3 regions of the Neorhizobium sp. T6_25 genome follow, and region 2 is predicted to be linked to each of the others. Evidence: predicted binding sites of a transcription regulator. Region 2 holds the regulator's gene; each other region holds the start of a gene.
The links. Region 2 encodes LexA, which represses DNA repair genes until DNA is damaged. Its sites were predicted from a motif close to TGTTCNNNNTGTGTTCNG; they were not measured.
Positions count from the first base shown of each region.

Region 1: C5L10_RS13870 (putative DNA modification/repair radical SAM protein) is a predicted target of LexA. The motif match lies at 1,273-1,290, and genes of this name have one in related genera.
Region 3: C5L10_RS09305 (energy-coupling factor ABC transporter ATP-binding protein) is a predicted target of LexA. The motif match lies at 724-741, and genes of this name have one in related genera.

Region 1 covers NZ_PVBL01000008.1:255,462-257,726, reverse strand. Annotated here, with positions in the region: gene C5L10_RS13880 (glycosyltransferase family 4 protein) at 1-549, opposite strand, end outside; gene greA (transcription elongation factor GreA) at 580-1,056, opposite strand; gene C5L10_RS13870 (putative DNA modification/repair radical SAM protein) at 1,296-2,265, shown strand, end outside.
Region 2 covers NZ_PVBL01000007.1:188,193-190,457, reverse strand. Annotated here, with positions in the region: gene C5L10_RS12150 (VOC family protein) at 1-690, opposite strand, end outside; gene lexA (transcriptional repressor LexA) at 891-1,610, shown strand; gene C5L10_RS12140 (ComEC/Rec2 family competence protein) at 1,591-2,265, opposite strand, start outside.
Region 3 covers NZ_PVBL01000005.1:223,915-226,179, reverse strand. Annotated here, with positions in the region: gene C5L10_RS09310 (winged helix-turn-helix domain-containing protein) at 1-687, opposite strand, end outside; gene C5L10_RS09305 (energy-coupling factor ABC transporter ATP-binding protein) at 796-1,473, shown strand; gene C5L10_RS09300 (energy-coupling factor transporter transmembrane protein EcfT) at 1,470-2,075, shown strand; gene C5L10_RS09295 (biotin transporter BioY) at 2,105-2,265, shown strand, end outside.

The DNA of each region.
Region 1 (2,265 bases), on a different contig from region 2:
ATCGGTGCCCTTCTGGCGCCGCACGCGGCCGAAGCAGCCGACGACCTTCTGTGCCGGATCGAGGCCGCGGGCGCGCTTGGCCTCAGCCTTGTCCGATGGCGGCGAGAAGCGGACGGTATCGATGCCGTGCAGCACCACGGTGTTCTTGACCGCCAGGTAATCGGCCGTCTTGCCGCTGGTGGCGATCACGCCATCCATCTTCGAGACCAGCCATTTCGTCCAGCCGGTATGGTGCCGTTGCGAGGCGGAGGTGAAGACGATCTTCAGCGACATGCGCAGCACGTCGCGCATGAAAATTGCCGGCAGCATCTCGATATTGCGGCGCGCGTGCCAGATCCGGCACCGTTTGCCGCGCGGCGGCGACCAGAGGCGGAAGATGTCGCGGTAACGGATATGCGGCAGATCGGCAGGCAGGCCGGGGCCAAGCGCTGCGACCTTCTGGCCGAGCGATCTCTGGACTGGCACGAGCTGGATGATCGTTGACGTGACGCCGGAGAGCCGCCGCTTGAAATTCGGCGCAATCACTTCGACGTCACGGATATCGATGATGGCGGGATCGCCGCTTTTACCCACGGGCGGTCAGCCCCAGGAAATGGCGAGGATTTCGTAGGCCTTGGAGCCGCCGGGGGCGACAACTTCGATGGAATCACCCTTTTCCTTGCCGATCATCGCACGCGCGATCGGCGAAGAGATGGAGATACGGCCGGCCTTCACGTCGGCTTCCTGGTCGCCGACGATCTGGTAGACCTTTTCCTCGTCGGTGTCCTCGTCGATGAGTTTGACGGTCGCGCCGAACTTGATCTTCGAGCCGGACATCTTGGAGAGGTCGATGACCTCGGCGCGCGCTGTCAGATCTTCGAGTTCCGTAATGCGGCCTTCGTTATGGCTCTGGGCCTCCTTGGCAGCATGGTACTCGGCGTTTTCCGAAAGGTCGCCATGGGCGCGCGCTTCTGCAATTGCCTCGATGATACGGGGACGCTCCTCCTGCTGGCGCCAGCGCAGCTCTTCCTGCAGTTTGGAAAAACCGCTCTGCGTCATCGGTACCTTTTCAACCATTTCCTTGTCCTTCAGGCGCATGCCCGCGGATGCCGCGGACACAAAAATAAACAGGTTCCGGAGCGAAACTTCGGAACCATCGTAAAATCAGAATGTAGGTCACTATAACAGAATTTCGACAGCGAGTGCTAGGAATTTCGAAACCCTGTCCGTGTGCCCCTCCTTGGGCATGTGGATGCAAGCGGCACCATTTGTCAATGACTTGACGGACCGAAAAAGAACATTTAGTGAACATACTAATGAAGAAGTCGCTGAAAGAACGCCTGGCGATCCTTTCGGATGCCGCCAAATACGATGCTTCCTGTGCCTCCAGCGGAACTGTGAAGCGGGACTCGTCCGCGACAGGCGGGCTCGGCTCGACAGAGGGCTCCGGCATCTGCCACGCCTATGCGCCGGACGGCCGGTGCATATCGCTCCTGAAGATCCTGCTCACCAATTTCTGCATCTACGACTGCGCCTATTGCATCAACCGATCCTCCAGCAATGTGGAGCGGGCGCGTTTTTCGCCTGAAGAGGTGATCTGGCTGACGCTGGAATTCTACCGCCGCAACTATATCGAAGGCCTGTTCCTGTCCTCGGGCATCATCCGCTCCTCCGACCACACGATGGAGGAGATGGTGCGGATCGCCAGGGAACTCAGGACCACCCATGGCTTCCGCGGCTATATTCACCTGAAAAGCATTCCGGAGGCCTCTGCGCATCTGATCGAGGAGGCCGGGCTTTATGCCGACCGGCTGTCGATCAATATCGAACTGCCGACCGACAGCGGCATCGGCAAGTTCGCGCCGGAAAAGCGGCCGGACAACATCCGCCGCTCGATGGGCAAGCTCAGGCTGAAGATCGAGGAAATGGCCGATCCGACGCTGCAGACGAAGCGCAGGAAGACATTCGCGCCGGCCGGACAGAGCACCCAGATGATCGTCGGTGCCGACGGCGCCAGCGACGCGACCATTCTCGGGACCAGCGCTCGGCTTTACGGCAGTTACGGCCTGAAGCGCGTCTATTACTCCGCCTTCAGCCCGATACCGGATTCGTCGAAGAACCTGCCGCTGATCAAGCCGCCGCTGATGCGCGAGCATCGGCTTTACCAGGCGGACTGGCTCTACCGGTTTTACGGTTTCGAGATCGGCGAGATCACCGCGACCCAGGTCGACGGCATGCTCGACCTCGATCTCGACCCGAAGCTCGCCTGGGCGCTCGGCCACCGCG
Region 2 (2,265 bases):
GAATTCCGCTTCGAGTTCGTGATCCTGCAGGATGCGAATGCGGGCATTGGCCGCGGCAAGCTCGAGCGATGCAGCCTCCGGCTTGGCCTTTGTCATCAGCACCTGCTCGGCCAGGGGCGCGAAATCGGAGGGCGCCGATGCCGACAGGATGATCTCGCTCAGCCCCATGACCGCATTGGAATGATGCTCCAGTTCGCCGCGATCGGCCGGCAGGGGATTGATCCGCTGGCAGGAAAACATCAGGAAGTCGGGCGCCCGGTCATCACCCGCAAAAGCCAGCCGGAAGCTCGCCTGGGTTTCGGAACCGTCGGCCAAGGTCATCGCGCGGGAGAATTCCAGCACGTCGCCTGCCGAGACGCCACGCATCTTGAAACGCGCGTGATCGGCCATCGCGTCGCGCGTGGCGGCAACGAGCGCAGAGAAGCCCTGCCTGTCGCGTCCCTTGCGGAAAGCCAGATCGCGTGCGGTAAAAACGTTGCCGCGTTTGGCGGCTGCGCTCGCATGACGGCGATTGGCAAGAGCCAGCGGCTCCAGATAGCTGCCATCCGAGAAGAACACACAAGCATTAGCCGTGCCGAAAGGATGAAAAGCATCGGGCGCAACTGTAAAACCAAGCTTCGTGAGCCGGGAACGCGCAGCGGTAAGTCCCGCCACCGGCAGCACGAGATGATCGATTGGTCTTGCGTTCACGCGAGGGCCCCCGGAATTGGAATCGCAAAGCTACTTTGGCAGCGGGCTCGCGCCGCGCAAGTGGTGTGGCTCGAGATATCTGGCACGCATCTATGAAGAAAAAATCATCATACTTCACAGAAATTTAGGGACTTGCAGAACACATATGGAACATATAGTGTCCGTTCTGGATTTGTTTCCGACTCTGAGGATGCCAAAAGATGCTCACGCGCAAACAACAGGAATTGCTTCTGTTCATTCACGAACGCATGAAGGAATCCGGCATCCCGCCGTCATTCGATGAAATGAAGGACGCTCTCGACCTCGCGTCCAAGTCCGGCATTCACCGCCTGATCACCGCGCTCGAGGAGCGCGGCTTCATCCGCCGCTTGCCGAACCGGGCCCGGGCGCTCGAAGTCATCAAGCTGCCGGAAGCCTACTCGCCGAGCATGCAGCCACGGCGCGGTTTTTCGCCGAGCGTCATCGAGGGAAGCCTCGGCAAGCCGCAGCCGGTAGCAGCCCCTCAGAAACCCGCCGCCAACGACGATTCACCGAACGCCACGACCGTTCCGGTCATGGGCCGCATCGCTGCCGGCGTGCCGATCTCGGCGATCCAGAACAACACGCATGACATCGCCGTGCCGGCCGAGATGCTCGGTTCCGGCGAGCACTATGCGCTCGAGGTCAAGGGCGATTCGATGATCGAGGCCGGCATTCTCGACGGCGATACCGTGATCATCCGCAACAGCAATACGGCCAATCCGGGCGATATCGTCGTGGCGCTGGTGGACGATGAGGAAGCGACGCTGAAGCGTTTCCGCCGCCGCGGCGCCTCCATCGCCCTCGAAGCCGCCAACCCAGCCTATGAAACCCGCATCTTTGGGCCGGACCGGGTGAAGATCCAGGGCAAGCTCGTCGGCCTCATCCGCCGGTATCACTGATCATCTGCCGGAGCGGTTCCGGCAATGAGCTATCGAAACCTTGGCTTCGCCAATCATAGTGGCGGTGCCGGCTCCAGGGCCGATCTCCGCCCGCCATGGCGGCACGGATCTGCCAGCGCCGAATGTCGGTCGCGCCGTTGATGGAAATCTCCAGGGCGCCGGTCTTGCGAAGCGTGGCACTATTGATCATCAGGGCGCCGGACCGGCATTGGTCGAAGCGGGCACGCGGCGCAATGACAAGACTGGCGGCGTCGCAGGCGGCACCCGCATAACGGCCGTCCTCGACTGCGATAACGATGCCCTTGCCCGTGCTTGCCGCACACCAGGCCGTCGGCTCGCAGGTGAAGCGGCCGGCAGGCGCCTGTTTTATCTTCGACTTTGCCGTTTCGAATTGCTGCGGGGTCAGTTCAGGGCGCTCGTTGATTTTCTCGCCGGGCCGCTTGTCGTCGGGTGGCTTGTCCCTGAATGGCGACATTTCAGGCTTGGTCGGATCGCCGAGCAGAAGCGCCCTCTTCCATTGTCCGTAGACGAAGTCGGGCGGGCGGGCGCGATTGGTGACGACCCCTTCCCCGTCTACAAGTGCGACCATCGTCCCGTCTTCCGAGATCAGGATATCCGGCAGCGGCATCGACCGCTCATGCCAGGAAAGCAGCAG
Region 3 (2,265 bases), on a different contig from region 2:
GGCGGCAAGTTCTCCGGAAGTCGCAAAACCGAGGCGGGTCATGGCGCCGCGGCAGGCCCAGTCGATGAATTCCTCGTGGCTCACTTCCGGCTCGTGATGCTGCCGCGGGATCACCCGCTCCATCAGGTCGTAGATCTTCTGGAAGTTGACGCGGCCGGCGATCGCCAGCTTGCCGGTGTGCCAGTAATATTCGAGCGCCGTCTTGTTCGGATGCCAGTTCCACCAGCCGCCGGACTTGTGATCGTCAGCCTTCATGTCGCGGGACATGATCGCGCCGTTCTCGGCGATATGCTGGAAGGTCTCCTCGAAGGCGGCATCGAACCCTTCGCCATGCCATTTCCTCCAGCGTTCGGCGAGGATCGGCTCGCGGCGGCGAAACCGGTGTTTCCAGTAGCGGAAGAAGCTCGCCGGAATGATCGAGGCGTCATGCGTCCAGTGCTCGAACAGCTCGCCGTCCTTTTCCAGAAGCGCGGTCAGGTGCTCGCGGCGGTAGGTCTGGTTGCGCGAGAACAGGATCATGTGGTGGGCGCGCTCGACCGTGGCGATACTGTCCACCTGGACGAAACCGAGATCGTCGATGAGCTGCAGCAGGCCGGCTTTGGTCAACGCCCGGCCGGGCGGTTCGCAGAGCTGCTGCCGTTCGAGGAATATTCTGCGGGCCTGATCGTTCGGAATGAGAATCGCCATGGCATCTAGACTAGGATACCGCCGCGCCGGATTCAATGTTCACGTTCGGTTCCGCATTCCCCTTCCCCATCTTCCGGTCTATAGACCGCTGAACATCGAGGGACAGGCTTGGATATCCGTTTCGAACAGGCAGAAGCGCGTTTCGAGGGACGCACCGTCGTTCATCCTCTGACGCTGTCGCTCAGCGAACGGCGGATCGGCGTGATCGGCCTCAACGGTTCCGGCAAGACCACCTTCGCGCGGATGATCAACGGGCTGGTGCTGCCGGCCACAGGCCAGGTGACCGTCAACGGCTTCGATACCGTGAAAGACGGCGACAGGGTTCGCGGCCAGGCGGGATTCATTTTCCAGAACCCGCAGAACCAGATCATCCTGCCGATCCTGAAAGAAGATATCGCGCTCGGGCTGAAAAGCCAAAAGCTCTCGAAGGAGGATACGGAGGCGGCGATCGAGGCCGTACTTGTCCGGTTCGGCATCGCCCATCTGGCCGACCGGCGTGTGCACGAACTTTCCGGCGGAGAACTGCAGCTGGCGGCGCTTGCCTCGGTTCTGGTGACCCGGCCGGACATCCTGATCATGGACGAACCGACCAACCAGCTGGATCTCCGAAACCGTGATCTCGTGGAGAGGACGATCCACGGGCTCGACGAAAATGTCGTCGTCATCAGCCATGACCTCGGCCTGATCGCCGATTTCGACCGGGTTCTGTGCTTCCACGAAGGCCGCCTCGCCTATGACGGCGCCCCTGCGGAAGTCATTGCGCACTACCGCGAGCTTGCGGCATGAAGACGCTTTACGTGGAAGGCGACACGTTTCTGCACCGGCTTTCGCCGCGGGCAAAGCTTCTCGGCCTCGCCGCGCTCAGCCTTGTCCTTTTCCTTGTCCATTCGCCGACCGTTCTGTCGGTCGCGGCCTTGCTCGGCGGTATCGTCTATTCGTCGCTGCGGCTCGGATGGCGCCAGTCCTGGCTGCGGCTGCGGCCGGTCCTGCTGACCATCGTCATCGTCGCGATCTTCACGCTTGTCCTCAACGGCCGTCACGATGCGCTGATCGTCGTCACGCGGCTGACGGCACTTGCCCTCTTCGCCGCGGCGGTGACGGCGACCACCAGCACCGGCGATTTCATCGACGAGATCGCCCGCCTTGCCATGCCGCTGGAGCGGCTGGGGCTCATCAGGGCCGCGGATATCGGGCTTGCGATCGGTCTGGTCATCCGTTTCGTGCCGGAGATACTCAGCCGATACCAGGCAATCCGCGACGCGCACCGCGCCCGCGGATTGAAGGTCCGGCCGCTGACGCTGGCGGTGCCGCTGATCATCCTGACCCTCAAAAACGCCGACGAGATTGCCGCTGCCATTGACGCACGTGGCATCCGGGCGCAGAAATGACCTCATATAAAACTGGGGATTCGCATAGCATGACCACCCGTGATCTCGTTCTGGCCGCCCTTTTCGCCGCCATTATCGTGGCGCTCGGTCTCGTGCCGCCGATCATGCTCGGCTTCATTCCGGTGCCGATCACCGCGCAGTCGCTCGGCGTCATGCTGGCGGGCGTCATCCTCGGTGCCAGGCGCGGCGG